4 regions of the Shewanella algidipiscicola genome follow, and region 4 is predicted to be linked to each of the others. Evidence: predicted binding sites of a transcription regulator. Region 4 holds the regulator's gene; each other region holds the start of a gene.
What was found. Region 4 encodes LexA, which represses DNA repair genes until DNA is damaged. Its sites were predicted from a motif close to TACTGTATNNNNATACAGTA; they were not measured.
Positions count from the first base shown of each region.

Region 1: DN599_RS17625 (YebG family protein) is a predicted target of LexA. The motif match lies at 1,792-1,811, and genes of this name have one in related genera.
Region 2: recG (ATP-dependent DNA helicase RecG) is a predicted target of LexA. The motif match lies at 1,055-1,074, and genes of this name have one in related genera.
Region 3: DN599_RS17500 (DNA topoisomerase III) is a predicted target of LexA. The motif match lies at 4,480-4,499, and genes of this name have one in related genera.

Region 1 is NZ_OXJV01000021.1:70,197-78,547, reverse strand. Features, by position in the region: gene prc (carboxy terminal-processing peptidase) at 1-64, opposite strand, end outside; gene proQ (RNA chaperone ProQ) at 96-737, opposite strand; gene DN599_RS17630 (GAF domain-containing protein) at 1,021-1,479, opposite strand; gene DN599_RS17625 (YebG family protein) at 1,496-1,780, opposite strand; gene DN599_RS17620 (paraquat-inducible protein A) at 2,028-2,642, shown strand; gene DN599_RS17615 (paraquat-inducible protein A) at 2,635-3,267, shown strand; gene DN599_RS17610 (PqiB family protein) at 3,254-5,878, shown strand; gene DN599_RS17605 (GGDEF domain-containing protein) at 6,023-7,042, shown strand; gene DN599_RS17600 (class GN sortase) at 7,109-7,705, opposite strand; gene DN599_RS17595 (marine proteobacterial sortase target protein) at 7,726-8,351, opposite strand, start outside.
Region 2 is NZ_OXJV01000016.1:61,072-69,422, forward strand. Features, by position in the region: gene DN599_RS10585 (calcium/sodium antiporter) at 1-853, shown strand, start outside; gene recG (ATP-dependent DNA helicase RecG) at 1,126-3,201, shown strand; gene DN599_RS10595 (DUF3014 domain-containing protein) at 3,352-4,230, shown strand; gene DN599_RS10600 (beta-ketoacyl synthase chain length factor) at 4,465-5,199, shown strand; gene DN599_RS10605 (lysophospholipid acyltransferase family protein) at 5,192-6,010, shown strand; gene DN599_RS10610 (phosphopantetheine-binding protein) at 5,988-6,242, shown strand; gene DN599_RS10615 (acyl carrier protein) at 6,251-6,499, shown strand; gene DN599_RS10620 (COG4648 family protein) at 6,499-7,047, shown strand; gene DN599_RS10625 (AMP-binding protein) at 7,044-8,351, shown strand, end outside.
Region 3 is NZ_OXJV01000021.1:40,502-48,852, reverse strand. Features, by position in the region: gene ilvN (acetolactate synthase small subunit) at 1-340, shown strand, start outside; gene DN599_RS17510 (excinuclease) at 501-941, opposite strand; gene DN599_RS17505 (LysR family transcriptional regulator) at 1,304-2,242, shown strand; gene DN599_RS17500 (DNA topoisomerase III) at 2,467-4,455, opposite strand; gene DN599_RS17495 (hypothetical protein) at 4,634-4,897, shown strand; gene DN599_RS17490 (methyl-accepting chemotaxis protein) at 5,117-7,234, opposite strand; gene purF (amidophosphoribosyltransferase) at 7,421-8,351, opposite strand, start outside.
Region 4 is NZ_OXJV01000020.1:8,851-17,201, reverse strand. Features, by position in the region: gene DN599_RS16540 (cytochrome c oxidase assembly protein) at 1-464, opposite strand, end outside; gene ctaD (cytochrome c oxidase subunit I) at 466-2,076, opposite strand; partial or broken gene coxB (cytochrome c oxidase subunit II) at 2,095-3,207, opposite strand; gene DN599_RS16525 (cell division inhibitor SulA) at 3,609-4,118, opposite strand; gene lexA (transcriptional repressor LexA) at 4,115-4,732, opposite strand; gene yrfG (GMP/IMP nucleotidase) at 5,072-5,743, opposite strand; gene nudE (ADP compounds hydrolase NudE) at 5,840-6,385, shown strand; gene cysQ (3'(2'),5'-bisphosphate nucleotidase CysQ) at 6,435-7,247, shown strand; gene DN599_RS16500 (GNAT family N-acetyltransferase) at 7,240-7,695, shown strand; gene DN599_RS16495 (MFS transporter) at 7,815-8,351, shown strand, end outside.

The DNA.
Region 1 (8,351 bases), on a different contig from region 4:
ATGCCCAAGCCGAGAATCCTACAAAAATGCTGGCAATGGAAGCTACCAGAGTTAGTTTTCGCATCAACAAGTTACTCCTTTGTACAATAGAACAGTTATAGCAGGATATGTTCAACCTTCACTTTAATGGTTAATCCTGAATCTAACTGCACTTGTATATCTTCTTTTTTGATGTCGAGTACGACACCCGCTACTGGTGATTTACCAAGTTTGACATTGACGCGTTGATTTGGTTTCAACTCGCCTAAGACTGCAGGCGTCAAATTTTGTACTGCAACGTCAGGTTTGGCCACTTTAGCCGCCGCAGGTTTGCGCTTAGGCACAGGCTTTTTAAAGGGCTTCTTTTCAGCCTTAGGCTGAGTATTTTCGCCCTTGCTAGCTGCCGCTTTTGCTAGACGTTTAGCCTTGGCTTTTTCTTGACTCTCTTTCAGTGTAGCTTGTGCATGATCGATATGCTCTTGCTCTAGCTCACCACATTCGTTGCCATCAAGGTCGACACGCTTTGCCCCAGCTTTGATACCTTTCAGGTAGCGCCAACTGCTAGTATAGCGACGTAAGGCAATTCTCAATTGAGTTTTACTGACTTTAGAATCATCAGCTAACCTTTCAGCCAAGTCCTGAAACAATCCAATTTTAAGGGGTTTAGTTTCACCTTCAGCAATAAAGCACAAAGGAAATGTTTCATATAAATACGCAAGAATAGCGTTGGTGTCGGTCAACTTTTCTGTTGATTCCATCATTACTTCCACAGTTAAAAAAGGGACTATCACCACACCAAACATCTATTGGTGGGCGTGTCGTTCATATTTGTTAGATGCTATTAACGGGCATGATCTTACCTAGCGTAGATACACCCGTTAGCGTTTCGTCTAACATACCTTATCAATTACACTTAACAAACGCCAAGTATTCATTTCAAGCAATGAAATACTCCCCAGCGTTTTTGATGTTCGCCAAGCAGCCTATTATAAGCCTGCTAGATACGAATGCGACCACCAATTGCGCAAAATTGATGTTAGTTTAAGCAAATAAAGCCTTTTCCAAACTTTTTACTACTAATTCAAGGCCATTTTCGTCGACTTTATCAAATCTGTCCAAAGATGGGCTATCGATATCGAGAACCGCGATCACTTGGCCATTGCGTCTTAATGGGATGACAATTTCAGAATTACTCGCCGAATCACAGGCAATATGGCCGACAAATTGATGTACATCGGCGACACGTTGCGTGGTATTGGTCTGCGCTGATGTGCCACAAACCCCCTTGCCCATTGGAATACGAGTACAAGCCACTTTTCCTTGGAAAGGCCCTAATATCAACTGCTCTCCCTCAACCAAATAAAATCCAGCCCAATTGATATCGTCAAGGTTGTCATTAATTAATGCGGAAAAGTTAGCCATGGCTGCGATAAGGTTATCTTCGCCGCTAAATAGCGCCTCAGTTTGGCGAGCTAAAGTGTCATAACACACAGAAGTCATAGGGTGTCCTAATAAATTATGCTTTTGATTCAGTTTTTTTACTGGCTTTTTTTACTGCCGCAGGTTTGGTTACCGCACCGCCCTTTAATAAACCCATCAGTTGATCTTTATTTTCAGCTAAATAAAAACTCAATTTTTCCAATGCATCGTCATCAAGGCCTAACTGAGCCTGTTCGATAAAAGGAAGAAGATTGTCGGCGATATCGAGCATCTTATCAAAGGCATCGGCCTCTTTTTTAGATGTGAATGTCATCTTCTCTACCCCTTCTCTGACTACGACAAATTTCGTTATAACTGCCATGCCTGCCCTCATACTGTTTTTATATACAGTCCTAGAATCTCATAAATACAAGTTGTTATGCAAGTGTTCAAATTTATCTGATAGAATCTTGTTCTATTATTTTGCTATCAATGACTTCACTGACACTGAGGCATCATGGTAACGACATGCATAGACAACGGCTTTTTGGATCTGAAAAATAGGGGGCAATAATGTATTTCACCCGTCCCAAACGATAGGAATACGCATCATTACTTCCGATAAAAATGTGTTAGACAAGAGCATTATCCTGTGCCGCTCGTGTGACTTAATCGTCAGCAAGCGGGCGTTACCTATTGGGGTAAGAGCCCTCTGTCCTCGCTGCCATAGTAATTTGTATGACACCCCATATTGCTCCATCAATGGCATGCTCGCCTTGTGCATTACCGCTTTAGTACTGTATTTTCCTGCTAACATTTTCCCTGTATTAGAGTTACATTTTTTAGGCAGTGTACGCACCACAACCGTGATTCAAGGGGCGATGTCGGTGGCATCTCAAGGGTATTGGGTGGTTGGCATTGCAGTTTTAGTGGCTGCGGTTATCGCCCCAGGTTTACTCATCTTGTCTGTATTAACACAAATTTTAATCGTTAAGTATCAAATGAAAAATCCCTTTTTTCGTAATATTTACCGACACCTGTTGCGCTGGCATAGCCTGTTGACTGAGTTGACTATGCTCGAGATATATATGATTAGTATCTTTGTTTCAGTGTTTCAACTCTCCGACTACACCGACCTCTATTTTGGTATAGGGACATTCTCCTTCAGTATTTTATTTATTGTGGTGATTTTCTTGCAGCGTGAATATGATATCGAGCATATGTGGAACCAGCTAAATGAATGACACTCACAGCAACTCGCAAGGACAAGCAGCGGGGATCACCTGTTGCCCTACTTGCGCCAAACTATGCCGGATTGAAGATAACTATTGCCAACGCTGCGGCCAACACGTACAGAGCCGAGATTATGCCAGCATCCAAAAAAGCTGGGCACTACTGATCACCGCAGCCGTGTTGTTGGTGCCAGCCAACTTGTACCCAATTACGGTAATGACAAGCCAAGGACAAGTTCGCCGAGACACCATCTTTAGCGGTATTAATCATTTGATTCATCTAGACTTATGGCCTATTGCTATCATTTTATTTACCGCCAGTATTCTAGTGCCCATGCTTAAAATTATCGGGTTGGCAACCTACCTGCTTGCCATAAGTTATCGTCTACCTATTTCAAAAAAGACATTAATGACAGGCTTTCACATCATTGAATGGATTGGGCGATGGTCAATGTTGGATCTGTTTGTTATATCGATAACGGCCGCCTTAGTTAATATGGGACAAATATTTGATGCTAAACCCGCCCCTGCTGCAACGGCGTTTGCATTAGTCGTCTTACTGACACAACTGGCGGCGAAAGTATTAGACACGCGTTTACTCTGGGATCGATTGGAAGCGAAAAATGACAAAAATTGAAACACCTAAAGTAGTAAAGAAAAAGTTATTTTCGCCAATTTGGCTGTTACCTATCATCGCGCTGGCGTTGGGTGCTTGGCTGGGCGTCAAGAGTATCCGAGAATCGGGTATCGATGTGCGTATCCATTTTCCGAGTGCCACAGGTATCGACGTCGGTAAAACCTTAGTACGTTATCAAGGTTTAACCGTAGGTAAAGTGGTCGACATTAGCATCGATGATGCTCTGCAAGGTGTGAATGTCGATCTGTTGATGGATTATCGCTCTACCCCATTTTTAAAAGACAACACCAAATTTTGGCTGGTCACCCCTAAAGCCTCAATCACAGGTGTTGAGGGGCTCGATGCGCTTTTTTCCGGTAACTATATCGCCATTCAACCCGGTGATGGCAATGATCGCAGTGAGTTTATCGCCGAAGACCAAGCCCCGCCAGTCGCACCAGGTTCCGACGGTTTAATGGTGCAACTGAGTAGCCCTACCTTAGGTTCTCTCGATATAGGCTCGCAAATCTTTTATCGTCAAATACCGGTCGGAAAAATTTTCAGTTATCGCTTAGTCAATGACAGCAGTATCTTATTTAATGCGTACATACAGAAACAGTACACACATTTAGTGAAACAAAACTCACAATTCTGGAACGTCTCAGGTTTAGCCGTCGATGCTTCACTGTCGGGTATCAAGGTAAAAACCGAGAGTCTGTCAGCCATTTTAGCCGGTGGCGTCAGCTTTTCATCCGATCCTAATGGCCTCCAAGCCGAGCCAAATCAACACTATACCATTTTTGATAATAAAGATGCCGCCATTGGTGGCGTGGGGTTCTCACTGCTGGCCAGTAACGCCGATGCCATTCAAACGGGTGCCAGCATTGTATTTCGTGGCATAGAGATAGGCCGCGTCACCCACACACATTTAAGTGACGCTGGCGTCCAATTTGATGCAACATTCGATACCGACTATGCCCATCTCTTGAGTGGTACGGCACAATTTTGGGTCGAAGGCGCCGGCATTTCGACACAGGGGATTAAACATGCCGCACGCTTACTCACAGGTAGCGTGATCAATTTTATGCCCGGTACAGGTGAGCCTTTAGCACAGTATCCACTACTCGATAGCGCCCCGCCATTACATAACCAACCTTTCGCGTTGACATTAACGGCCAACGAAAACCCAGGCATCAACATTGGAGCACAGGTTCGCTTTAAACAGTTGCCTATTGGCAGTGTCAGCGCTGTGCGGTTTAAACAAGATTACAGCGGCGTCGAATATTCAATAGATATATGGCCAGAATATCAAAGGCTTATTTCATCTGGTAGTTATTTCATCCCTGAATCAGCATTAGCTATTGACGCATCAATTGATGGGATCACGGTGAAGACTCGTGACTTAGATACACTCACTCAAGGGGCGATCAGTCTAATTCAAGGCAAATCTTTAACCCTAGTAAAAGAGCACAGCACCTTAGCGTTATTTAGCTCGCAGAAACAGGCGAAGGAAGCCATCAGTCAAGCGGCTCAGCGACGCATCACCCTGTTGAGCCCAGACGGCGCCGATTTAAGTGTGACATCGCCGCTCTATTTTAAAAAGATGCAAATTGGCCAAGTGCTCGATGTGGCTTGGCAGCCGCAGAGCAACAATTTTGCCATCACCCTAGGTATTGATAAGCAATTTGACTCACTGTTAACCCCTAAAACTGTGTTTTGGCGTAACAGCGCCTTGACTGTCGATGCCAGCTTACGAGGTGTCAATGTAGAGGTTGCGCCTTTGAATGGCGCGATCAAAGGGAGCGTAAGTTTAGGCCTACTCGATAGCGATAATGCTGTTAATCGCCAACACTTATATGGCTCTAAGGCGCTTGCTTTAGCCAAGGCAACCCCTATCACGCTTAGTTTTCCCGCCACAACTAAGTTAGCGGCCAAGGCCGCTATTCGCTATTTAGGTCATCAGGTGGGTGAAATCGAGCAGGTTAAACTCAATGACGACCTCAGTACGGTGAATGTCGATGCTTATCTTTATGGAGATTATGCCAAGGCATTTACCCGCCAAGATGCGCAATATTTTTTAGTCGATGCACAGATTTCGTTATCTGGCATTCAGGCGGCTGAAACCCTACTTACCGGCCCCTACGTGGCAGTCCTTCCTGGTAATAGTCAACATTTAAGTCAGCATTTTATTGGTCTAACCCACAACCCAGTGCAACTAGATGATGGCTCGCTGCAAGTGACCCTTATCGACAGCAGTTTAGGCTCCATAAGAATAGGCAGTCCCATTATTTTTCGCGGCATTAAGATTGGTGAAATAGCCCATTACCAGCTATCAAACAACGGAACTGAAGTCAACATGCGAGCACAAATCGATACGCGCTATCAACATTTAGTCAATCAAAGCAGTCAATTTTGGGATATGTCAGGCATCAAGATCGATGTAGGTCTATTTTCTGGCGCACAAATAGAAACAGGATCACTTGAGACCATACTCACTGGTGGTATCGGGGTCGCGACACAAGCGGTGACCAGCTCAGCCAATCGACTGGGCAGCAATCAGGCTTTTATCCTACATGATAAACCACAGACTGATTGGCTTGATTGGGCGCCAAATCAACAGCCCAATCCATAATCATCATTAAGCGGCTAACATTAATGAACCAAGACGAGCCTCGCGGTTGCGAGGCATTAATGCGACTCATATCGCGTCTAGACCGATGAATATTGCGTAAACTGCTACTCAAGAAATGGTCAGTACCGCGAGGAAGCTTTCACCATGTCAAAAGATCTGATGCGTACAGCAGCCATCAACCTAAAAAAAGCAGTACCACTGATGTTAAAACATCAGATCCCCACCACCCCAACAAATTACGCATTATGGTACGCCTATGTGGGTGAGCAACATCCGGTACTAGTTGAAAAAATGGATAACCTAGTAGCCCAGTATCAAACTTGTCCCCCCGTCAATGCACAATTATTGTATCGCGAACACTTGTCTGATCCAGTTGAAATCGATGTACTGGACATGCGGCAAAATTTAGAAGCCATGACGCTGGAACTATCGCAATCACTTAAAGATACCAACCATGATGCCAAAGGCTTTCAAAAGCGGATAGATCACAACTTCGAGCAACTCAATCGCATTGACGAGGAAGGGGTCAGCCTAGAAAAAGTTCTCGGGCTAGTACGTAATTTGGCAAAAGAGTCTGATGACATACGCACCAGTACCGAATTTTTTACCGCCAAATTACAACAGGCACAACAAGAGATAGATGCCCTACGCGACAAGTTGAAACGCTCAGAAAAAGATGTCTATTATGATGCGCTAACCGGTGTGCTCAATCGCCGAGCGTTCGATCAAGATTTGGCCGGCATTCTCTCGCAAGCCCCTGAAGGCACTTGCCTTATTTTGGTCGACATTGATCATTTTAAAAGCTTTAACGACACTTACGGCCACCTACTTGGCGACAACGTCCTAAAGGCCGTCGCTAAACGCCTAAGTGAAGCGTGCCGCGATGGCAGTAAAATTTACCGCTTTGGCGGTGAGGAATTTGCCATTTTGGTCCCTAAAAGCCACCAGCGTAAGGCGCGACATCTGGCCGAAGCCATGCGCCGTTCACTGGAAAAAGTCAGTATCAAAGATCGTCGTAAAGACCAGTTGATCGATACCATTACTGCCTCTTTTGGGGTCAGCGAGTGGCACAAGCAAGATAGTCCAGCCGAGCTAATTGAGCGCAGTGACGGTTTTCTTTATGATGCCAAACGACTCGGGCGCAATCGTGTGATGCCCATCTAAATGAAATGAACCCTCACGCGGCGCTGAAAATAAACCCGCAGCGCCGCTCATATTATAAAACATCACTTAAGCAGCAACTGAGGCCAGCTGTATTTGTGGCTTTGCCGCCACAGGCTCCGCTATCACCACAAAACGCCAGCGACTTTGCGCACTCAAGCTGTCAAAGGGATAACAGGTGACTAAGGTTAGCTGCAAATCCTCTTGCCCATCAAGTAGCCTAGTATCGGCTTCGGCCACAATTTGAATCGACACTACCCGATAATCAATCGTTGCTGACGAGCTATCTTGCACCCGCAGTAGTTGCCCAGGTTGCACCCCTTTTAAATGGGCAAAATGAGTATCTCTATGGCCAGCAATCACAGTGTTCCCCCAGCCATTAAGTTGATTTGCCCCCATTAGCGTGGCAGGACCAAACGCTAAGTTTCTGCCTGATGCCCCCGCTAATACATATAAGGCTTGTCCCTGCAACTGCCCCTGCCCTGAAACAAATTGCAGCTTAGCCACGGGATATGTGTCGGCCCAACTCCATGGCTTATGTTGCTTACCATCATTTAAGGTATCGCTCCACGCCTGCTCGATTAGAAATTGGGCAAAATGTGCCTTCGCTTGCATATAGCCTCCTTTAAACAAAAATACAATCGCAACAATACCAACCAATAGCATGATGCGATGACGATGAGCCCTTATCTGTACTGGCATCTTTTTCCTCGTATACGTTGCAAGCACATCAACAAGCCGCGCTGCATCACACCGGCATAACTTACCCAATAGGCGCCAAGTAGTAGCAGCAACATGCTACCAATGGCTAAAAAGAGCCGACTCTCACTGGCTGTTTGCGGCCATTGCCCCATGGATGCTTGAGGCAGTAATGTGCTGGCTATCCCATCGAGACTCATTTGCTCTGCGGGTCTCACGATACGATTATCGACCGCCACCAAGCTGGTGTAGGGGCTCACCAAATGGTGATCCAGTGCGATTTGAGTCACTTGACGCTTTACGCGCTCAACATTACTACTATTTTTACTCAACATGAGCGCCTCAATCTGTTTGCGTGCCCAGATAAGATCAAGCCCTTTGGCTTTATCATCGCGTTGCAATCCGACGCGCCGTTGCCACTGCGAACCACCGAAGTTACCCGAAACGATAAGCTCATCACTCTGGTATTGATGTTGATTCGATTTGAGTTTGACCGCCACCATCACAGGCTCGCCTAAATAGAGATCGCCGATATTTACCGGCCAATAATCGGGAATAGTGCCATCGCTCAAGCGTAAATCGATATTGCTCACCAAGGGGTGTTCGATCTTGG
Region 2 (8,351 bases), on a different contig from region 4:
GGTGGCATTAAAGTTGGGAATTGCACCTTTAATCATTGGATTAACTATTGTTGCGTTCGGCACTAGCGCCCCCGAACTGGCCGTAAGCCTTAAATCTGCATTAGCCGGCAACCCAGGCATTGCAATCGGTAATGTCATCGGATCTAACATTGCTAATATTGGTTTGATCTTAGGCATCACGGCCCTTATTCGGCCAATACAAGTACAGACGCAAATGATCAAACGGGATATTCCCATCATGATCGGCGCCAGTCTGTTGTTTTGGGGCTTGATTAACGATGGCGATGTCAGCCTGCTCGATGGTGCCCTACTCACCACACTGCTTGTAGCCTATTTAGGCTTTAGCTATATCAGCAGCAGAGGAGAAGGCGCCAGCGATATTCCAGGTTCAAGCTTGGCACATCCACTGTTGGCCACGCTGCTCATTGCCGTTGGGATCAGCATGCTGATCGGTGGTGGTATGCTCTTTGTCGATGGCGCAGTGACACTGGCGCAGCAATTTGGGGTTAGCGAGCTCATTATCGGCCTAACTATAGTCGCGATTGGTACTAGCATGCCAGAATTGGTCACCTCAGTCGTGGCGGCTCGTAAAGGCGAAAGCGATATCGCCATTGGCAATGTTGTTGGTTCTAACCTTTTTAATATATTAGGTATTTTAGGTATTACAGCCCTTATCCATCCCATTACCTCGGGTGGATTACAGATTATCGACATGAGCATGATGTTAGCACTGGCGTTAATCTTACTGCCCGTAGCGTGGACAGGTATGCGTATTGGCCGCCGCGAAGGGACCTTACTGCTAGTGGCTTACCTTGCCTATATGGGTTATCTCATTAATAGCGCTATGGGATAACACCGCTAATGAAGCAGCCTTAAACAAGGCCACCAAACCCAATAGCTCAACAAATAGACCTAGGCAAGAGTCCTAGGTCTATTTGTATTTGCCTCACCCCTCTCACGCTTCACCACGCACATGTGCTTTTTCCCCTCGGACTGTCGCAGCCCACAGCACGTCAATTTGACTAAGATTGCGTTCAGAGCAAACTCTGATAATATATGTATATATTTACAGTGATTGAGCCAATAGTTGTTTAAATGACTCAATGAATCAAATGGGTATAAAGCGTGGATAGACTCGATCTTATGGCTGTAACTGAGCTAAAGGGCGTGGCGACCAAAATGGCGCAGCGGCTAGAAAAGCTCGGCATAAAAACAGTCCAAGACCTGCTGTTTCATCTACCGTTGCGCTACGAAGATCGCACGCAAATATACCCGATAGCCGCGCTTTACCCCGGCAGCTATGGCACCATCGAAGCCACGATTCATTCATCGCAAATTATTCAAGGCCGCAAACGCATGCTCACCTGCACCGTACGCGACGACAGCGGCGTGATGACTCTACGCTTCTTTAATTTCTCTGTTGCGCAGCGCAATGGCCTAGAAAATGGCGCCACGATTCGCGCCTATGGCGAAGTGCGACGCGGCAAACATCACCCAGAAATCATTCATCCTGAATACAAGGTGATCCACTCGGGTAGTAACCTGGACTTGAGTGAAACCTTAACGCCAATTTATCCGACTACAGAGGGGCTTAAACAGGCCAGTTGGATAAAGCTCACCGACCAAGCACTAGCATTATTGGCCCATGGCGCACTAAAAGAGCTATTACCAGCCCATCTTCAACCAAACCAGATGTCGCTCATCGAGGCGCTCAAATTACTGCACCGGCCACCCACGGGCACAGACCCTTTTACACTCGAACAAGGCTCTCATCCGGCGCAGCAACGCTTGATCCAAGAAGAACTACTGGCCCACAATTTGAGTATGTTACAACTAAGGCAACGCAGTAATCGCGACGCGGCGGTATCGCTCGCAGGTAGCGGCCAACTGGTCAACCCGTTTTTAACCGCCTTACCCTTTAGCCCAACTGGAGCCCAGCAACGTGTGGTGGCAGAGATCAAGAGTGATTTACGCCAGCAACATCCTATGATGCGCTTAGTGCAAGGCGATGTGGGATCGGGTAAAACCTTAGTCGCCGCATTGGCGGCGCTACAAGCGATTGAGAGCGGCTATCAGGTCGCCATGATGGCGCCCACCGAACTACTGGCAGAGCAACATGCCAATAACTTTGCCACCTGGTTTGAGCCACTGGGATTAACCGTGGGTTGGCTAGCGGGCAAGCTCAAAGGTAAGGCGCGCAGCCAGTCTCTGGACATGATAAAAAGTGGTGAGGCTCACATTGTTATCGGTACCCACGCGATTTTTCAAGACAAAGTCGAATTTAATAAGCTGGCCCTGATCATTATTGATGAGCAACACAGATTCGGCGTACATCAGCGATTAGGCCTACGAGAAAAAGGGATTAACCAAGGCTTCCATCCTCATCAATTGATTATGACGGCAACGCCTATCCCACGCACATTAGCCATGACCGCCTACGCCGATTTAGACACCTCTATTATCGACGAACTACCGCCTGGCAGAACTCCCGTAACCACGGTGGCGGTATCCGATAGCAGACGAGCAGAGGTGATTGAGCGAGTCCGCCAAGCCGCATTGCAACATCATCGCCAGGCCTATTGGGTCTGCACCCTGATTGAAGAGTCGGAAGTATTAGAGTGCCAAGCGGCCGAAGATAGCGCCGAAGAGCTAAAGCAGCAACTGCCAGAATTATCCATTGGTTTAGTGCACGGACGAATGAAACCTGCAGAAAAACAAGCTATTATGGCTGACTTTAAAGCAGGAAAGATTCATTTGCTCGTGGCGACAACAGTCATTGAGGTTGGTGTCGATGTACCCAATGCCAGCTTAATGATCATCGAAAACCCCGAGCGTCTAGGTTTGGCGCAACTGCATCAACTCAGGGGCCGTGTCGGCCGCGGCGCCATAGCCAGTCACTGTGTCCTCATGTATAAGGCTCCGCTGTCGGCAACCGCAACTAAGCGATTAGGCGTACTACGTGACAGTAATGATGGTTTTATTATCGCGCAGAAAGATCTCGAGATACGCGGACCAGGGGAGGTACTTGGTACCAAGCAGACGGGAATAGTCAACATGAAAATCGCCGATCTTATTCGCGATCAAGCCCTAATCCCCGCGATCCAAAAACTGGCGCAACACGTGATGCAGCAGGCTCCAGAGAATGTCGATGCCATCATCATGCGCTGGCTCGGGAACAGACAGCAATATGTGCAAGCCTAACCAGTGCTATAACTTAGATTGTATTCTTTGTTGAAGTTAAATATTTTTTATTTCAGTCAACTTCACTAGACAAGTTGACTGAATTTTGCAGAATGGAGATAGGCCGTGTTGGCCCCTCCTTAAACACGAGCTATTTTTCAAGGAACTCTCATGCAAGTCAGTCAAGAAGATAGAATCACCCCACAAGAAAAACGTGGTGGTGCCAGTGCACTAACGATTGCTATTGTGGTGATTTTGCTGATCCTGGCCGCTGGCGCTTATTATTTCTTTGACAGCAAAGAAACTCAACCAGAGCCAGAACAACCTACAGCAGTGACCTTGCCCGAAATCATCCCCGAGCAGCCGTTACCCACTGATGCCAACCTGCCGGAGCCAGAAGTCGAACCTGTGCCTGAGCCCGTAGTTGAGCCGCCAGTTGCGCAAGTAACGACGCCACAAGTTGAGCCCATCCCAACACTCGCCGACAGTGATAGTTATGTGAAAGCCAAAACTCTCGACGTCGCCAATGGCATGAAAATCGACCCGATTTTAGTTGAAAAAGATATCATCAGACACTTTGTGGTGTTCGTCGATAATATCGCCCAAGGAGAATTAGCCCGAAAAGTCAGCCCACTTAAGGCGCCTAATAGCCAATTTACCGTCTCGGATATGAGTAATAAAACCTATCTTAATCCAGACAGTTACCACCGCTATGATCTCTACGCCGACTTTATTAGCAACCTTGATGAGCAGCAACTTGTCGCTACCTATGAACAACTGACGCCTCTGCTTAACCAAGCGTTTGATGAACTCGGTTACAGCCATGGTAGCTTCAATGAACGTATGATCGACGCCATCGACGTGGTGCTGGCCGCGCCCATTATTGAGCAAGCCATTGAACTCAATAGCGTTAGCGTTAACTATAAGTTTGTCGATCCACAGCTCGAATCATTACCCAATGCACAAAAATTGATGATTCGTATGGGCCCCGAAAACAGCAAAAAAGTGAAAATTGCGCTGCGTAAACTGAAGAAACAGCTGCAAGAATAATGACCGTCCACACCTGAGTTAAACCGCCTTCTTAGGCGGTTTTTTATCGATTAGCGCTGGATTTTAACTCGTTTTTTCTGCCATCATTATCGCTATAACAAGGCAACATCTGCATAGCGCAAACCGTGCTTTTTCTCTACATATCGGTGTACAATAGCACAATTGATGCGGCTTAAAGCCCATCTTCCCTTGTTATGGAAAACGCAGCCGTACGCTGCAGATTGAGGCAAAGCAGTGCAGTTAACCTTTAGGATCCAATCGTCAGGTGCTTGGTCACCACGCTACCAACAGATAGCCGATTGGCAACAATGGCCTCATTCGCTCTGCGATGAAGATCATCTGGCGAGTGCGCCAACACTACCTCAAGTTCCTGCGATGCAGCGACGACGCTTTAGCAAGCTGACCAAAATGCTGCTCGATGCGGCATTTCAATGCGATGCCCCAACTCAATGCCGCACCATTTTCGCTTCGCGTCATGGCGAGCTCAATCGTACCGTTGAGTTACTCGAAGATATTGTGCAAGAGCAGCCTATTTCCCCCATAGGCTTCAGCCAATCGGTGCACAATACTGCCAGCGGTATCTTTAGTATTTTGACCCATAACCGCGCTGCTTCAACCTCTATCGCCGCCAGCGAAACTACGCTGGAACAAGCGCTTACTGAGGCCTATGGCCAGCTTTGTGAAGATAATAGCGATGTGTTGTTGGTGTTTGGCGATGAGCCGGTATCAGATGTGTATAAAGAGTTCATTCATGAACCTGAATTACCTATCGCTATCGCGCTGCAATTGTCGCTGCCAACGCCTGACTCGCCACCCGCCACGTTGCTGCAATTACACACCCAACCCAGTGCCGAGCAATATCGTGATGCGCCGCCCATGAGTTATGGCCAACTGCTCCATGCCATCGCCGGCAAACACCCCCTGTATGGGCGCTTAAACCGCTTCATCTGGCAACTCTCCCATGGCTAACCACACAGGCACTGATTTGCACTCACTGGCCTATATTCCGCGCTGGTTAGCGGGCGTCAGTTGTTATGTAGCTTTCGGCCTAGGAGGCTTATTGCTGTCTTTAACTGTCATTCCTATGCTGAGGATATGCTCAAGCGATCCACAGCAACGAGCCGCTCGCGTGCAACACACGGTCCATATCATGTTTGGCGGCTTTGTCACCCTGCTCACCTGGGCTGGGGTAATCAAAGTGACCTGCCAAGATCTGCATCGTCTTAATGACGCTCAGGGCAAAGTGATTATCGCCAACCATCCCACACTGGTGGATGTCGTGGTGCTTATCAGCCTAATGCCTAATGTGGGCTGCATCGTTAAGCAAAGCTTGTGGCGTAATCCCCTGTTACGCGCCGTGCTTTCTAGCGCCGGCTATATCCCTAATCGCGGTGCTGATCTACTCTTAAAAGATTGCCAAGCGGTGTTGCGTCAGGGCACATGCCTAATCATCTTCCCCGAAGGCACTCGGACACAACAAGGAGCCATCATCAACCCATTTGCGCGCGGGGCGGCCAATATCGCCCTGCGGACAAAAACAGACCTGATCCCAATTGTATTGCGCACCAATGCCGTTGGCCTCACCAAACAGCAACCTTGGTATGAAATACCTCGCCAAACCATAGGCATGCATGTTGAAGTAGGCGAAACCATTGCCCATATCGGGTATGATGCTGGCCCAGGCGGCGAAGCCAAGATGGCGCGTCAACTGACTCGGGATCTTGAAAACTATTATAAACAACAACTTGATACTAATTATGAGCTTACAAAACGAAATTAAACAACTGATCATTGATTGCCTCGATCTTGAAGACGTCAGCATCGATGATATCGACACCGACGCTCCCCTTTTTGGTGAGGGCTTAGGCTTAGACTCAATAGATGCACTAGAACTGGGCTTAGCGATAAAGAAACAGTTCGATGTAAAAATTGAAGCCAACTCCGAAGCAACCAAGGCTCACTTTTTCAGTGTGGCCAGCTTAGCCGACTTTATTGAATCGCAACGCGCGTAGGGGGTTACATGCAAAATCGTCAACAGATCCTCGACATGCTAACAAGAATATTGGTCGAAGAGTTCGAAATTGAAGCGCAAGATATTACCCCTGAGGCCTCATTATATGACGAGCTCGATCTCGATAGCATAGATGCGGTCGATTTGGTGATCAAACTGCAACAACTCACGGGCAAGAAGATCCAACCCGATGAGTTTAAAGCGGTGCGCACGGTCGATGATGTCGTATCCGCCATCGAAGGACTCGTTAAGCAGTAATGCGCCTGATAATACAAGTAATTAGCACCCTACTGTTATTGGGCTATCCCATAGCGGTATATTTTGGGCTACATTACTTGCCACCAGGCGTGATTGCGTTAAGCCTATGCCTTTTGTTGGTGGCACGCTTAGCCGTACAACAACAGCGTGTCAAGGCGATGGTCCTGCCACTATTGGCTGGCATCGCTTTGACCGCAGGCAGTTTTATTGCCAAGCGTAACGACTGGTTACTCTACTATCCTGTGGTGATCAATCTGACTATGTTGGGGCTGTTTGCTTATTCGCTAAAACACGGTCCCAGCATGATAGAGCGTCTGGCGAGGTTGAAAGAACCCAAGCTGCCTGACACGGCGATCCCCTATTTGGCCAACGTCACCAAACTCTGGTGCGGGCTATTTATTGTTAACGGCGTAGTGGCTTGGTATACCGCCCACTACACCAGCTTAGCAACCTGGACCCTGTACAACGGTCTCATCGCGTATCTGCTTATTGGGCTACTACTCGGTGGGGAATGGCTATATCGAACACTGTGGTTAACAAAGTCATGACAGAGCTATTAAAAACTTGGCTGTATCAAGGCCCCTCGAGCCAGCAACTTATCAGCTTCAATCACCACGACATCGTCACGGGCAGTGCATTTACCGCCCAAGTGGCCGCCCTGCATGCCAGCTTAAGTGAGCAACCCGCCAAGCGCTGGTTACTGGCAAGTGACAGTAGCGATCTCTTCGCCGTAGGGTTGTGCGCGGGGTTGCTTGCGGGTAAACAATTGATCTTACCTAGCAATACCCAAGCTGGCACCTTGAGTGAACTGACTCACGAATTTGACGGCATCTTGTCTGACAGTTGCTTGTGTGAAGGTAAACTGATGTTGACGCTAAAAAAAGAGCACTCTGGCGCCGAATCTCACTGGCCGTCCCTTGCAGATAACGCTACCTTGGGTGAACTGGTGCTCTTTACCTCAGGCAGCAGCGGTCAGCCCAAAGCCATCACCAAGACCCTAGCCCAGCTCGATGCCGAAGTCAGCGTACTGGAGCAAACATTTGCGGCGCACCTGCCCCATTGCAGCGTGATATCGACAGTGTCACACCAACATATTTATGGGCTCTTGTTTAAAATTCTCTGGCCGCTCGCCGCCAGTCGCCCTTTTCTGAGCGATCTGGTGGAATACCCAGAAACCCTAACCTATTACACTAGCTTATTTCCTAACTTATGTTTGATCAGTAGCCCGGCGCAACTGTCGCGACTGCCCGAAGCACTCGAGCATCAGCCACAGCTGCATTCGCCCAGCTTAGTCTTTAGCTCTGGCGGGCCGCTCAATTTCCAAGCGGCAGCAGAAATCGCCCATTGCTATGGCAAACCGCCCATAGAAGTGTACGGTAGCACTGAAACCGGTGGCATCGCATATCGCCGTCAAAGCGCCGACAATCAACCTTGGCGCATTTTTGCCTCACACCAAATTAAGCAAGATGCAATGGATGGCGCGCTGCTGCTCAAATCACCTTATTTGGACAATGACGACTGGTTAAAATGTGACGATAAAGTCAATCTTGTCAGCGACAGCGAGTTTCATCTGTTGGGTCGACTCGACCGCATCGTCAAAATTGAAGAAAAACGGATCTGTTTAGTGCAGATGGAGCAGTTGCTAGAATGCCACCCCATGGTGTCTCAAGCCATGTTAATGGTATTAGAGCAACCACGAGTGCAACTTGGCGCGGCCATCGTACTATCGAGTCAAGGGCAACAACTGCTCAACAATGAAGGTAAGTTGGCGGTGAATAACCTGCTCAAAGCCCACCTGTTGACTCAGTTTGAACGGGTCACTCTGCCCAGACGTTGGCGCTATCCAGAGGTG
Region 3 (8,351 bases), on a different contig from region 4:
CGACGCAGCGGTGTTAGAACAGATAGAAAAACAGCTGCATAAACTTATCGACATCTTAAAGGTCGCTAATATCACTGAGTCCAGCCATATCGAACGCGAACTGGCGTTAGTGAAAGTTAAAGCCAAAGGCGCTGGACGCGCCGAAGTGAAGCGCACTGCCGATATTTTTCGTGGTCAGATAGTCGATGTCACCGCCGAGCTTTACACCATACAGATGACAGGCACCACAGAAAAACTGGACGCTTTTATCAGTGCTCTGGGCGAGGTTACCAAAGTGATTGAAGTCTCTCGCTCTGGTGTAGTGGGGTTATGTCGCGGCGAAAAGTCGATGCGTGCGTAGCACATTGCCCACAAAGCAAGCCATAAAAACGCCAGCAGAGTATTGCTGGCGTTTTGTATATAACAGATTTTGCGACACGCAAAAGATGATCAAATATCAATCCTAGATAATACGATTTTTGCTCAGCAATAAATCAGATCCATGGTATTAATATAGATACTTAATCGGTTAACTTAACCACTTCACCCGTTAGCGCCACACCAGCAATCAAAGCACCGGCACCACATTGAAATGTGGTTTCGCTTGAGGTCAGATTATTCTTGTAATTGGATTTAATCTTGACGACGGCGTTACCGCCGCGTTCAACGGCACTCTTTTTAAGCGCGATCATTGCAGAAAGAAATACCCATTCACAGGCTTCATTATCTGACTTATTAAAGGCATTCGTTTTTTTGTTTGTTCTAAGATCACCCAATTTTTGTATTGGCTCAGCATAAGCTTGTTCGCCAAAATAAAATTGCACATCGCTGCCTAGCTTGGCTTTCGCCGTTTCAGAGCTTAGTACTTTTGAAATAGAATAAGCACCAATATCATCCCTGGCAAAGGTAAGCGATGAGAAAAGCGTGAGGAAAGATAGACCTAGAATAACGATTTTTTTCATACTGACAACTTCCATTTTATGTCATATGACCATAGTAAAGGTCATAACAATTTGATCCAGTAAAGCCAGATCCTCCTATGGGCAGACAAGCTAATTAACAAGCCGCCCGCTTGTTACGGTTATGCTTTATGTTTGAGCTGCGGATATTGCGGATATAAAGTACGCTATAGCCCGACTCACCACACCATAAAAACCGATGGGTATAATACATATCTCAAGCCTTTTGGTAAATTCCATTTGTTAAGCGCAGCCTACAGAGCAGGTATTTAACAGATCGCCAGGTTTATTGCCTATATCGAAAGTCAGCAAAAATCGATATTATTCTTAACGTACTGACATCAAACGCTATTAGGAGCGGGGCATTGAAGCAATTTGATTTTAATTTACTTACGGTACTTGAGGTATTACTCGAGGAGCAAAGTGTCACCTCTGCTGCAGAGCGTCTCTATCTAAGTCAGTCCGCGGTGAGCAAACAACTCAATAAACTGAGGGAGTCTTTCGATGATCAGCTCTTTGAGCGCACCGCGCACGGCTTACGCCCAACGCCCAAGGCAAAACAATTGGGACCTGAAATTCGTCAAATATTAAATCAAGTAGAGCAATTAACTCGACCAAGCCATTTTGAGCCATCAAATAGTCGCCGTCGTTTTCGCATCGAGCTAGTAGAGACCGCCTATTCATTAACTTACCCATATTTTATGCCGCAATTACTCAAGCAAGCCCCCAATATCACGGTCGATAGCCATACATGGAACAGTGAAAGCATGGACCGATTATTGCGTTGTGATAATGATTTAGGCATAGCGTGCCGTGAATGGGATGACCGCTCTCAGTTACACATTAAAAACTTACCCGCCTCCTTAAATTATGCCGAACTAACCCGAGATCACTCGGTCTGCCTCGTCCGTGAAGGCCATCCACTACTCGATGAAGAGTGGAATGTAGAGACATTCTTAAAATATCGGCACCTGCAAGTCACGTTTGGCGGGATCGCCCATTGGTTACTCGATGATGTATTACAAATAAAACACCTGAAGCGCGATATTGCCGTTAATCTTACGGATTTTCATTGCGCAATGCAGCTATGTGAGCAAAGTGACCTCATTCTGTGTTCACCTGCCAAATATGCAAAAGAGATGCTACGCCATTTCAAGTTGATCACTCTTCCCGTTCCAACTGAATTAGTCCCTGGCACCTATGTGTTGTTATGGCACAAGCATTTTGACCTCGATCCCAGTCATCGCTGGTTACGAGAGATAATTATTGCCTCTACTCAAACCGCATATCGCCAACAGCTATGATATAGGCCATTTACTCATAAAGCATATTGCGAGATAAGTGGCACTATAAAACAATAGGCTTGCATCGATTGCCGACACTCATATCGAGACGGCAAAGCATTTAGGTGTACATGCAGTAACGGCGGATTTAAGCCCCTCATCATAAGCTAATTAAAAATAACCATACCAGCAAGTTTAGCTTGTTAGATTGAGATCCCCCTTCTGCAACCTAGATGGATAATGGGTCACTTAGCCTTGGTGCGACTGCTGCGCCCATTTGATTTTTTCCCGGCAAAGGTACTGGCTTTGGCTGAACTTGCCTTACCACGGCGCTTGATAAATTGGCCACTCGGGGCTTTAACCCCTTGCAGTGATGTGGGCAATTGAGCACCAGCTTGGGCAATTAACTGCTCGAGCGAGTCAATTAATGGCGTCATAAAACTCTGATACTTTGCCTCTTTACGACAAATGGCATCGAGATGACTTTCCCATAAGGCCGTCATATCGGGCGTTGTGGCTGAGGCGGGTAAACTGTTTATCAAGCCTTTGCCTACCTCGGTTGCGACAATCGATTTACCCTGGCGTTGTAAAAAGCCGCGTTTAAACAGCAACTCAATAATGCCTGCGCGAGTCGCCTCTGTGCCCAAGCCATCGGTATCTTTTAAAATTTTACGGATCTCAGGGTCGGTCACATAGCGGTTAATACCTGTCATCGCCGCCAGTAAGGTTGCATCCGAAAACGCTTTCGGGGCTTGGGTATTTTTCTCGACTAGCTCCGCCAGCCCCGAATGCAAGGTTTGCCCCTTAATCAAAGGTGGCAACTGCTGCAACGTATCGGCCTCATCCTGCGCTGCCGATTTGCTTGTCGATGTAGCGGGAAACAACTGTTTCCAACCAAGGGCACGGTCTTGCTTGGCTTTGGTGGTGAAGCGTCCCTTAACTATGTCCACTTCAACCTGAGTTTCATGGTACAGATAAGGTGGATAAAACTGGGCTAAATATTGCCTAGCCACATGCAGATAAATTTGTTGCTCCGCCTGATTCAAACTGCCTAAATTTGCGCGTTTTTCTGTTGGAATAATCGCATGGTGCGCATCGACCTTGCTGTCATTCCACGCCTTCGATTTTATTTTTGGATCGGGCGATTCAATGCCTTGGACTAACTCAGGTGCGCCGCCAATGATGGCTTTAATCACTCCGGGCGCCAACACCAACTGCTCTTTAGGTAAATGGCGACTGTCTGAACGCGGATAAGTGATCAGCTTGTGACGCTCATACAGCGACTGGCAAGTATCGAGCACCGCCTTTGCGCTCATACCAAAGCGTTTAGCCGCATCAATTTGAAGTGATGACAAGCTGTAAGGAAGCGGCTGATGTTGCTGTTTATCTTTACTGTTAAGCCTTGTAACTACAGCAGTTTGATGGCTTATACGACTGATCACATTTTGGGCTAAGCCTTTAGATAACACACGCCCTTCATCATCCATGTAGGGCAAGCAGGCTTCACTGGGTTGCCATTTAGCTTTAAAGCTCTGATCTTTGTCTGTGGTTAAATTAGCCAATACCTCATAAAAAGGTTTGCTGACAAATTGCGCTATTTCTGCATCACGGCGAACCACTAACCCTAGCAGTGGTGTTTGTACTCGACCAACCGATAACACGCCTTGATAGCCCACTTTGCGCCCTTGTAGGGTATAAGCTCGCGTCATGTTCATACCATAAAGCCAATCGGCACGTGAACGCGCTAATGCTGAAGTCGATAGCGGAATAAACTCGCGATTACTGCGTAACTGACCTAAGGCACGTTTAACTGCTTGCGGATTAAGGTCGCTCACTAATAATCGCATGGTCTGGTTAAGCTTATCGCCTTTGACCCCAAGATGCGCTATCACCTCATCCACCAGCAACTGCCCTTCACGGTCTGGGTCTCCGGCGTTAACTAACTGAGATGCTTGCTTTACCAGGCCGCGCAGCACGGTTAATTGACTGCGTGTCTTCGGCTTAGGTTTCATCTTCCATTGAGTAGGAATAATAGGTAAGTGTTCAAATTTCCATGATTTATATGCACTGTCATAGGTATCAGGCTCCGCTTGCTCAAGCAGATGGCCGATACACCAAGAGACACAATCCCCATTGGCGGCGGTAATGAAACCGTCGCCCTTTTTAAGCGGTTTGGGTAATACATCAGCAATGGCTCTGCCAAGGCTGGGTTTCTCGGCGATATATAAAATCATAGTACTCAGATAATCAGGGCTAACAACTGTATAAATTAACAGTAACTTTAACTCAGCTTACCTTATGCTGCAAACCTAAAACGCCGCTTTATTACTACGGCCATCAAGATTGTAAATTTAATTGAGAATGATTCTCACTTGGAGCTAGTATGGTGTACTTTCTTTGGGGGGCCTGATTATGAATACCAACACTATTACTCAATACCGATTAGACCAAGTACTTATCTACCAATTCCTCTTGGTAGCAGCATTACTGTTATTAGCCGCTCCGCTAGCGACAAAAACGTCAGGATTAGGGATGTTATGGATGTTTAGTCTACAGATCATACTGACCAGCATAGCCACCCTAGCGGCTATCATTATCAAACAACCTATTAACCGTATCTCGGTCACTGTTCTGTTTGGTATATGGTTACTGGTTTGGATTACACATTTGATGTGATAGCGATTAAGTACACTAAAAATAGCCAGCAGCTTGCAACAACTAGCTGTTAGTTATTATGAAAAGGCAGTACTGCGAGGTGTATTGCACTTACAAATGACGTTGTTCAAATGGCGTTAATGGTGCCATGAGCCATACAATCGTTAACGGTTAGGTCTCAAGAATGGGCGGCCAAATTACAATATCACTTGGCCGCCAAACTGAACAACTCAACCCTAGTTAGGTTTTAAGCTTACCTAATTGTTGATGTTGCTGCGCCACCAACTCTGCTAGGCTAACGCTACTTTGTTGGGCTTCATCCGCAAGACGAGCCAATTCGGCTGCAGAGTCAGAAATACCTGTGATGTTACGATTAACCTCTTCAGTCACCGCGCTTTGTTCTTCTGCGGCGGTAGCAATATGAGTCACTTGGCTCGAGACCTCTTCAATTTGCCCCACTATGGTATTGAGCGAGGATAAAGCGGACTCGGTTTGCTCTACGGCGCGCTGTGCTCCCTCAACACCTTGATCGATAATATGCGAGGCACTGTTTACTTCTTTCTGAAGCGAATCGATTAATTTACCAATGTCATCGGTCGAAGTTTGAGTTTTCGACGCCAACGCCCGCACTTCATCAGCCACCACAGCAAAACCTCGGCCCTGCTCGCCTGCTCGCGCCGCCTCAATGGCCGCGTTCAATGCCAGCAGATTAGTTTGCTCAGCAATGGCACTGATCACTTCCAAAATCTTACTGATATTGGTACTACTTTCGGCCACCTTACTTACCGCGTCCTTCGCTAATAACGACTCATGAGACATAGTCGTCACATAATTCATCGCTTGGCTGAGACTGTCTTCACCGGCTTTCACATTGGCACTCATCGCCTCTGTTTCCATCGCCGTTTGCTCTGAGGCTTTAGCCACTTCTAATGCGGTGGCGCTCATTTCATTTACCGCAGTGACGACACTTTCGATTTCGCTGTATTGACGATTAACACTCTCACGCGTCTGCTGCGCAATATTGGCAGTGGTTTGACTCTCTGCTTGTGAGCGTTCAGCCAACACTTTCATTTCGCCAATGAGTATACGTAACTTAGTAATGAAGCTATTGATACCGCCACCAAGGGCTATCAGTTCGGCGTGGGACTCTACATTAATAGTTTGAGTTAAATCACCTTCGGCACTGGCTAGGTTTTCGACCCGGCTTTGGATAACTTTTAATGGAGCAATAATATTGCGAATAACAAGGCTTATGGTCACCACGGCAATCACTGACACAATACTACCAATGATCAACAATAAGCTGCCAAGTGACGAGGCCATTTCTGTCATCGCGGTATCCATTGCGATGGCTTCTTTAAAGGCATCTTGTTTGGCCACTTCAATTAATAATGACCATTGTGCGTCAGCGAGCGGAATGTTAACGGGATAGGCGACCACAATATTATCCCCTACATCTAAATAGCCACCGTTACGATGTAAAGATTGATACTGTTTGGCTAGTGCGCTATCGATAGATTCTGCTAATGGACGCGCTTTTTTATTGTAATGACTAGCAGCTACCACTAACCCCTTGGCGCTGAGCAGTGTCACCTTAGCATTGCCCTTGTACAGTGTTTGCGACAACTCATCGATCATTGTTTGGAAAATGGGTAAGTTAACATCTGCTCCCACGACCCCTTTAAACTGATTATTGATAACCACAGGTACGATTAGCGATGTCATTAACTCGTTCTGACCAGGAGTTATCTCATAGAGGTAAGGCTCCATTAGGCAGGGTTTTTTAGTATCTCTTGCACATAGGTACCATTCGGCTTCTCTGAGGCCAAATTCGTTTAACGTGTCGATATATTTTTCATCGGCGTCGGTGACGGCTGAATGTTCTATACTGCCGCTATTGGTGCGGGTATAATAGATTTCCATGCTGCCAGCGTTGGGCACACTATGGCTAGCGCCTGCAAAGTATTCGCTGTCTTTAGTATCGTAGCCATTGGCTTCAAATTGAGCATACAAAGAGGACAATTGACGACTTTTTTCCAAAGAGCCCCTAATTGTCACTTCAACACCGTCGCGGCTTAGTGGAGTGAGCAAGGATGTTTGCTCTAACATGCCAGATAATGAATAAGGCACCCGGTAAGCCTCATTGATAAAAGCGGCCACCCGCTCTCCATATTCTCCAGCTCTTGCTGTCAGTTTAAAACGCGTTTCTTTTTGAATCGACTCCTGAACCTGATCGGCTAATACAGCATTTTTATCACTCAATGACCACCAGAGGCTCAATGATAGAATCGCCACAATGATTAAAAACAGTGCAGAGGTGATCCACAATAATTTGGTACTTATGGATAATTGCTTCATTCAGAGCTCCTAGGAAAAAGCATGTACATCATTAAATAAGGGCATAGGCTACCGATTAAAAATAGCACTATTGTTGTAAATGATCATAAAGATCGGGAATTTACTCATCCAATGAGAAAAAAACCGACTCACAAGGTAGTCGGTTTTAAATGGCACAGCTAAAGAGCATTATATGACTTGCTCATATTAAGGGTGACAAACATTATGCAGCTCGAGGTTTGTCCCTATATCTTTGATCCTATTTGCTTTTGCATCATCATTACGCAGTTGAGTCAGATGGTCTAAATAGGCTTGGTCGACATCATTGGTAATATAATGTCCATCAAAGACAGAGGTTTCGAAACGTGTGATATCAGGGTTTTGCTGACGCACAGCCGCAATTAAATCCTCGAGGTCTTGGAATATCATGCCATCGGCACCAATCAACTTAGTGATCTCTTCCACATCGCGACCATGGGCAATCAGCTCACTGGTGGTTGGCATATCTATGCCATACACGTTTGGAAAACGTATTTCTGGGGCGGCTGATGCAAAATAAACTTTTTTCGCGCCCGCTTCACGAGCCATCTCGATGATCTGCTCAGAAGTGGTACCACGTACAATTGAATCGTCAACCAGCAGTACATTTTTCCCTTCAAACTCGGCATTAATAGCGTTAAGTTTACGACGAACCGATTTTTTACGCTCTTGCTGACCAGGCATAATAAAGGTGCGGCCGATATAACGGTTTTTGACAAATCCCTGACGATAAGGCAGGTCTAAGTTACGTGCGATTTCAAGTGCGATATCGCATGACGTTTCAGGAATAGGGATCACTACATCAATGTCATGATCTTCCCACTGCTTCTTAATTTTTTCGCCAAGCATGGTGCCCATATTCACACGGCTGCCATAAACCGACACTTTATCTATAGTCGAATCAGGACGCGCAAAGTAAACATATTCAAAAATACAGGGAGAATAGCTCGGTGATGCCGCGCATTGACGCGTATATAATTGACCATCGAGCGAGATATAAATGGCTTCACCGGGGGCAACATCTCGCACCGTTTCAAAGCCAACGGCATCGAGTGCGACACTCTCAGAGGCAACCATATATTCGGTGCCCTGCTCCGTT
Region 4 (8,351 bases):
TCGACATAGAAAATTAGCGGTAATGCAGCACTACCTTGCGCCGCTAACAGCTGCTGATTAAAGCAGAAACACTCGGTTTTATTAAAGTAGGCTGCCCCCTGCCCAGGTGAAACCGAGGGAATGGCTTGGCCTACGGTGGTCGCGAGCGCTAGGCTCTTAGCGTTAAAGTTGGTGCGTACAAGCTCACCAGGGTGAACCTGCATACGTTTGACTTCGGGCGTAAATTCCCATGGCATATCCTGTTGTATGTTAGCCATAAATTCGACGGTTATCACTCGCGACGTATCTATGGTCATTGGCTTGTAAGTCGACGCTGTCGATTGTGTTTTACCGTTAATCCCCAATTGTTCACACAGCACGTCGTATAACGGCACCAAGGCAAATCCAAAGCCAAACATGCCTATGGCACCAGTCATTAGCCAGATGATCAGCTTGCGGTTCGATGTTGCCGTGGGCTGGGACATGTTATTTCACCTCAGGTGGAGTCGAGAATGAGTGATAAGGAGCCGGGCTTGGCAGAGTCCATTCCAGCCCTTCGGCACCATCCCAAGGTTTAGCTGGTGCTTTTTCACCGCCCTTGATGCACTTAATCACCAAGGCGAGAAAGATAAACTGCGATAGCCCGAAAGCGAAGCCGCCAATAGAGACAATTTGGTTAACATCAGCAAATTGAATTGCATAATCAGGAATTCGACGCGGCATTCCCGCGAGTCCTAAAAAGTGCATAGGGAAAAACAACACGTTAACTGAGATAACCGAACACCAAAAATGCAGTTTACCCAACTTCTCGTCATACATATGCCCGGTCCATTTAGGTAGCCAATAATAGGCGGCCGCCATAATGGAGAAGATGGCCCCTGTGACCAATACATAATGGAAGTGAGCCACCACGAAATAGGTATCGTGATACTGGAAATCCACCGGAGTAATGGCCAGCATCAACCCCGAAAATCCGCCTATGGTGAACAGTATGATAAAGGCGATGGCAAACAACATAGGCGTTTCAAAACTGAGTGATCCGCGCCACATGGTGGCGACCCAATTAAAGACCTTAACCCCAGTTGGTACCGCGATGAGCATAGTACAATACATAAAAAACAGTTCAGCAAATACTGGCATACCTGTGGTAAACATATGGTGTGCCCAAACCAAGAAGGACAAAATCGCAATACTGGCAGTGGCATAAACCATAGAGGAGTAACCAAAGAGACGTTTGCGACTAAAGGCGGGCACAATAGCCGATATGATCCCAAATGAAGGTAAGATCATAATGTAGACCTCGGGGTGGCCGAAGAACCAGAAAATATGCTGAAACATCACAGGATCGCCGCCACCTGCTGCATCAAAGAAGCTGGTGCCAAAATATTTATCCGTCAGCACCATAGTGACCACCCCTGCAAGCACAGGCATGACGGCGATCAACAAGAAAGCGGTGATTAACCAGGTCCACACAAATAGCGGTAATTTCATCCAACTCATGCCGGGGGCGCGCATATTCACAATCGTCACCACCACGTTGATGGCTCCCATGATGGAGCTGATCCCCATAATATGGATAGAAAATACAAACAGTGCCGTGCTATCAGGGCTATAAGTGGTGGATAACGGAGCATAGAATGTCCAACCAAAGTTGGGGCCACCACCTTCCATAAAGAGTGAGCTTAATAATATGGTAAAGGCGAAGGGTAAAATCCAAAAGCTCCAGTTATTCATCCGTGGTAGCGCCATATCAGGTGCGCCAATCATCATGGGTATTAGCCAGTTTGCAAGCCCTGTAAAGGCGGGCATGACGGCACCAAACACCATGATCAAGCCATGTACAGTGGTCATTTGATTAAAAAAGTTGGGCTCGATTAATTGCAGACCCGGTTGAAACAACTCGGCCCGGATCACCATGGCCATGGCACCGCCAGTAAGAAACATAATAAAGCTGAACCACAGGTATAAGGTGCCGATATCTTTATGATTAGTGGTAAATAGCCAACGTTTTATGCCGGTTGGGTGAGCTTCGTGGTGTTCGTTAGACTCTTCAATATGAGCGGCATCCATATTGGCTTCGCGGGTTGTTGTATTCATCATGCCTCCCTATTGACCATGTTGACTAACGTCAGCGGCTTGGACGGTATCACCGACATCATTGCCCCAAGCGTTACGCTCATATGTCACCACAGCCGCTATCTCCTGTGGTGTTAGCTGTCCAGCGAAGGCTTGCATTGCAGTGCCCACCTTTCCATTAACCACAATATCGATATGTGCAGTGACTGGGCCGGTGGCAATGGCGCTGGCTTTTAATCCGGGGAACACCCCAGGAAGTCCCATGCCATTTGGCTGGTGGCAGGCGGCGCAGCGTGCCATGTATATCTGCTCACCTTGGGTCATCAGTTCATCCATCGATAAGGTTTGTGATAACGAGGCTTCGGTCGCGGCGGCGGCGATTGTGGCTTGGTTTTTTTGCTCTTCGATCCAGATATCAAAATCGGCTTCAGACAACACTTCAACCACTATGGGCATAAAGCCGTGATCCTTACCGCACAGCTCTGCACATTGGCCGCGGTACGTGCCGGGTTTATCCACGCGGGTCCAGGCTTCATTGATGAAACCGGGGTTAGCATCTTTTTTTACCGCAAAGGCCGGCACCCACCAAGAATGGATCACATCATCTGAGGTCATCAAGAAACGCACTTTTTTATTAATGGGAAGCACTAGGGGTTTGTCGACTTCTAATAGATAGTTTTCGCCCTTCGTTTCACTGCCTTCAATTTGTGCTCTAGGGGTAGCAAGCAAGCTGTAGTATTCGATATCGTGATCAAAGTAACTGTAATGCCATTTCCACTGTGAACCCGTTACCTTGATGGTGATATCTGCATCGCTAGGATCTTCCATGGCGATAAGGGTTTTCGTGGCAGGGATAGCCATCAGAATCAAGATAACAAAAGGCACGATAGTCCAAGCTATTTCGACTTTAGTGCTTTCATGGAAATTGGCTGCCACCGCGCCTTTTGAGCGACGATGGTTAATGATGGAGTAGATCATTGCTCCAAACACTATGATGCCGATGGCGCAACAGATATAGAGAATGGTCATATGAAGGCCAAAAACTTTGCCACTGATCTCTGTTACCCCTGGTGTCATATTAAGGGGCATATCGGCTGCGAATATGGGCGGGGCTAGTAATAACCCCAGCAAGCTATACCACAGATGCTTCACTAGACTTCTCCTCTGTCAATTGCGAAGGCAACTACAAAGAAAAGTCACACAGTATGTCTCGGCTCCATGCAAACTTTTCAGTTCCCAAAAAAGCAACGATGACTTCATAGTGCGCTGGTGGTATGGATGTTGTTATTGCTGGTGGTCACCACACTTGCACTTACGGCTGACTATATCAGGCGAATTTCAACTTAATTGGACTTTGCTAGAGATGTTCACTCGCAGGCCAATGAAGCCGACTACTAAATTGTTCGGATATAACAAATAATCGTTGATATCTATTACTAACTTAATCGCTGTTTAAATATTGATCAAGATCACTTTTTTTTATTTTGTTAAAAAAAAACAGCGACAAAAAAGCCCCTCGCGGGGCTTAAGTATGGAAAGTTTGAGCTGTAATGCTAGTGCAGTGAGCCAAATAATGATGTTTGGCGGCAGCCTTGATCTTGCTCTGCTAGGATTGTTACTGGTAGGTGACGATTAGCTTCTTCAATCACAATGCCTAAAGCCTGAGTGCTTTTGGCGACCAATTGTAAGCGGCGACAATCACGTGCATCGAGTGCTTGGGTCCAACTGATCACCGCACTGGATGTACCACTTGTAAGCGCTTTTTCCATCGCCCATAGTGCTTCAACTTCATCTTTGGTGTGCACTAATAAGATTCTATCCATACGAACACCGGCATCGGCGAGCATCTGCTTATAACCAATATTTGGTGGGCTAATCAGAACTACCCACTGGCCTTGTTGGCTTAATCTTGCTAATTGCGGCGTTAGTGCTTGCAACTCATGCTTACCTTGGGTGCGACTCGATAATGTCGCGATGGTGCTGTGCTGAGTAGGCTTATGTTGCGTGTTTATATCGACCCAAAGGCCGGGATGTCGTGGGGCATTACCCATTAGATTATTCATTGCCAATCTCCATTACGGATAACACCTACGGCAAGCCCTTCGATGCTAAGGCTTTGGCTGGATAGGTCGACCACTATCGGTGAATATTCTTCATTCTCGGCGTGAAGATATACAGTATTACCTTTCTTTTCAAAACGCTTTACTGTGACATCATCTTCGACCCGAGCCACGACGATCTGGCCATTACTGGCTTGCTCTACTTTATGTACCGCGAGCAGATCACCTTCGAGAATACCTATATTTTTCATGCTATCGCCGCGGACTCTTAAGAGAAAATCGGCGCTTGGGCGAAACATCGCTGGATCAACTTTATAGTGTTGCTCAACATGTTCTTGGGCCAAAATGGGTTCACCGGCAGCGACTTGTCCAATCAGTGGTAAACCAAGATCTTCGCTGTCATCTTCTTGAGTTAGCTTTATGCCTCGCGAGGTCCCTGGCATTATTTCGATGCAGCCTTTTTTGGCTAAGGCTTTTAAATGCTCTTCGGCCGCATTGGCGCTTTTAAAACCTAGGCGACGAGCAATTTCAGCCCGGGTAGGCGGCATGCCTGTATCGGCAATATTGCGTTTAATTAATTCTAATATTTCGGCTTGTCTAGGGGTTAATGGTCTCATTACAGATCCTGTCTTTCCATACAGTAACTGTCAGTATATACAGTATTTAAAGTAGCGCAAGGATTAAGCATATTTTTGTCGGCAATGTGGTGGAATTTGTTTGAAACTGAAAGCAAAATCGCAGATTTATTTTCATTGAAACCTGATATTTTTTACTTAAATCAATGTTATGAAATGGATTTTACGGAATAAATGTATTGAGTGATGCGATTGTCTCTTATCTGTTGAGATGATTTCTGTGCCAAGTTAGGGCGGCGAAACAACGTTAGCAGGTAATAGGGTTCAGTTGCACTCTGTGCCTGCAGTTACCGTTATCTTATATCGTTAAGCGTACGGCTATTATGGCTTGCTGGCGATAAGGTCATCTAACAGGTGGTGGTAATCATAGATTGCGGGAAAGTGGGTAAATATTTTATGGGGCTTTTTGCTATCAGGATTGCTTATGCCAAGTAAATACCCAACTCCTGCTTGTTTGGCGGCATGCAAGATAGCTTCGCTATCATCGATAAATAAACACCGATTGGGTTGTAATTGATATTGGTTAAATAAGCTAGACCAAAATTGAGGGTGCTCTTTTGCAAAACCCGTTTCATGGCTGGAGAGCATATGGTCTAACCCTTGCGCAAGCTCTGTGTGTTCTAGTTTGAGTGCTAGGCTATGAGGGTGGGCATTGGTCACTAATATTCTGGTTTTATGCTTTTTAGCCAATGTATGCAGAAATGGCATGCTGTCTTGGCGTAACTGTATCCTGTCGGCCAATGTGCGTTGCAACGTCACAATATCCAGTTGCAGTTGTTGCTGCCAGTAGTCGAGGCAATACCAATCCAAGGTGCCAACCACTTGGTCGTAGGCCTGTTCCACTAAGACATTGGCTTCATTTAGAGAGATGTTTCTGTTGTGACTTAAGGTTTGCGGCACTAGTTTGAGCCAAAAATGGCTATCGAAGTGCAAGTCTAGTAGCGTGCCATCCATATCAAGCAGTACGGTATCAATTTTATCCCAAGGAAACATAAGGTCAGTAAAAAAATTCTATCGTGAGAGTTGTGGATTAAACCCATCATAGTAAGATTGAACTGTGATGCAAACCTCATTTTATCAGGGACATTCATGTCGGACCAAAAGCCACAGATATTACATACACAAGTTGTTGCTCAGAGTCGGTTATTTCAAATTGAGCAAGTGCACCTGAAATTTTCTAATCAGGTCGAGCGCCAGTATGAGCGTATGAAAGGCAGTAATCGTGGCGCCGTAATGGTGGTTCCTGTATTGGGGGAGCAACTACTGCTGGGCAGAGAGTACGCTGCAGGAACCCACAGCTATGAACTGGGCTTTCCCAAAGGGTTAGTTGATCTGGGGGAGACTCCTGAGCAGGCCGCTAATCGTGAACTGCAAGAGGAGATAGGCTTTGGGGCTAAAAAATTAACCCATTTGATGGAGTTAAGTCTGGCGCCCAGCTATTTTGTCAGCAAGATGCAGATCTATATTGCAGAAGATCTGTATGAAAGTCGCCTTGAAGGCGATGAACCTGAGCCAATAGAGGTCGTTTCTTGGCCGCTTGCACAGTGGTCAGGGCTATTGGCATTGGAAGATTTTTCAGAATCGAGAAGTGTTAGTGCCTTGTTTTTAGCTCAGAAGCATTTAAAACTAAAATAGTTATTTAATTCGGATATATGCATTACCTGTCTAGGTTGTTGGAGTTGTGATGAAGCCAGAAGAGTGTGTGGAACAGGTGATCGCCATCGCCGTTGAAGCGGGCATGGCCATCAAAGATATTTATCTTGAAGGTAGCTTTGATAAAGAAATTAAGGCGGATAATACCCCTGTGACGTCTGCCGATCTTGCTGCGCACCAAATTATCACTGCAGCGCTGACTCAGCTGACTCCCGATATTCCTGTGTTATCTGAAGAAGATGCCGACATCCCGTTATCCGAACGCGTCGATTGGCCCAGGTATTGGTTGGTCGATCCGTTAGATGGTACCGGAGAGTTTATTGCCGGCAGTGGCGACTTTTCGGTGATCATTGCGCTAGTTGAGCATAATCGCCCTATTATGGGGATTGTTTATGTGCCCATGACAGAGGTGATTTATTATGCCATCGCAGGACTAGGGGCTTATAAGCGCTCAAATAAAGGCGAACAGCGTATTGCCAGTCGTCAATTGACACTCGATGATTCGCACTCATTGCGCTTGGCGGTCAGTCGTCGCCAAGATCCGCAATCGGTATTAAAGCTACTAAACCAGCCTAAGCATTGTGAGTTAGTGGTGCTCGGCGGGGCAGCGCTTAAAAGTTGCTTGGTCGCAGAAGGACGTGCCGATTGTTATGTACGCATTGGCCCTACTGGCGAGTGGGATACCGGCGCGGCACAAATTATTGTCGAAGAGGCGGGCGGGCAGATCATGGATCTTGAACTGCAACCGCTAAGTTATAATGAACGTGAATCGCTCGAAAATCCTAATTTTATCGTTGTCGGTTCGACCCATTTACCTTGGGATGAGTTGTTAGTCAGTGAATAATTCGGTTGATATTACCCTGCGTGCGGCGCAAAAGGGCGAACTGGCCGGCGTTTATCGGCTTGAACAGCGTGTGTTTGGCGCGCATTGTTATCCGGACTTCTTTTTTCGTCAGAGTTTCGATTGTTGGCCAAATGGTTTGCGTGTTGCAATAGATCAAAATAATCATCTTCTTGGCTATATTCTAATGGTGCAAAGTGAGCAGCCGCATATAGGATGGATATTATCTGTCGCCGTGGATACACTCGCCCAAGGCCGAGGTATCGGCAAACGTTTGATAAACGATGCGCTTAATCACTTGGCGCCGTCAGTCACTCAGGTGATGCTCACTGTTGATCCAGCTAATCCAGCGCGCCATTTATACCTCGCATTGGGGTTTGTTGAGCTACAAACGGAAGCCGACTATTTTGGTCCGGATACATCGCGGGTGGTAATGTGTCTGATGCGCTAAGCCTTATCTATTGTGCATGGCTAAAGAGTGGCAATGACTTATATGAAACCTTCATTGTCATCTATTCATTGTCATCTAGATGGTTAGGCTAACTAAGCTTGAGGCAAGCTGGAGCACATATGCTGTTAACAAAACGTTTTTTGCCCTATTTTGTCACCCAATGTTTAGGCGCATTAAACGATAATATTTATAAAAACGTTTTACTCTTGATGGTGGCTTATAGCCAGATCAATGAGTTGCCAATCAGCATTAATTTATTTGTCAATTTGGCCGCGGGCCTGTTTATTTTACCCTTCTTTCTTTTTTCAGCTCATGCCGGGATGCTCGCCGATAATATGGACAAGGCGAAGCTTATCCGCAGACTTAAACAACTCGAAGTGGTTATCATGTCGTGCGCTGCGATGGCTATTTTGTCTCAAAGCTACATGGTGATGTTACTGCTGTTATTTTTAACCGGCTGTCAGTCGGCCTATTTCGGGCCAGTAAAATATTCACTGCTACCGCAAGTGTTGACCGATGAAGAATTAGTTAAGGGCAATGCTTGGGTCGAAATAGGCACATTTTTAGCTATTTTAAGTGGCACATTGAGCGCCGGGCTGTTGATGGCTAGTACGCATGGAATTGTCGCCAGTGCCTTGATTGTCTTTGTACTTTCC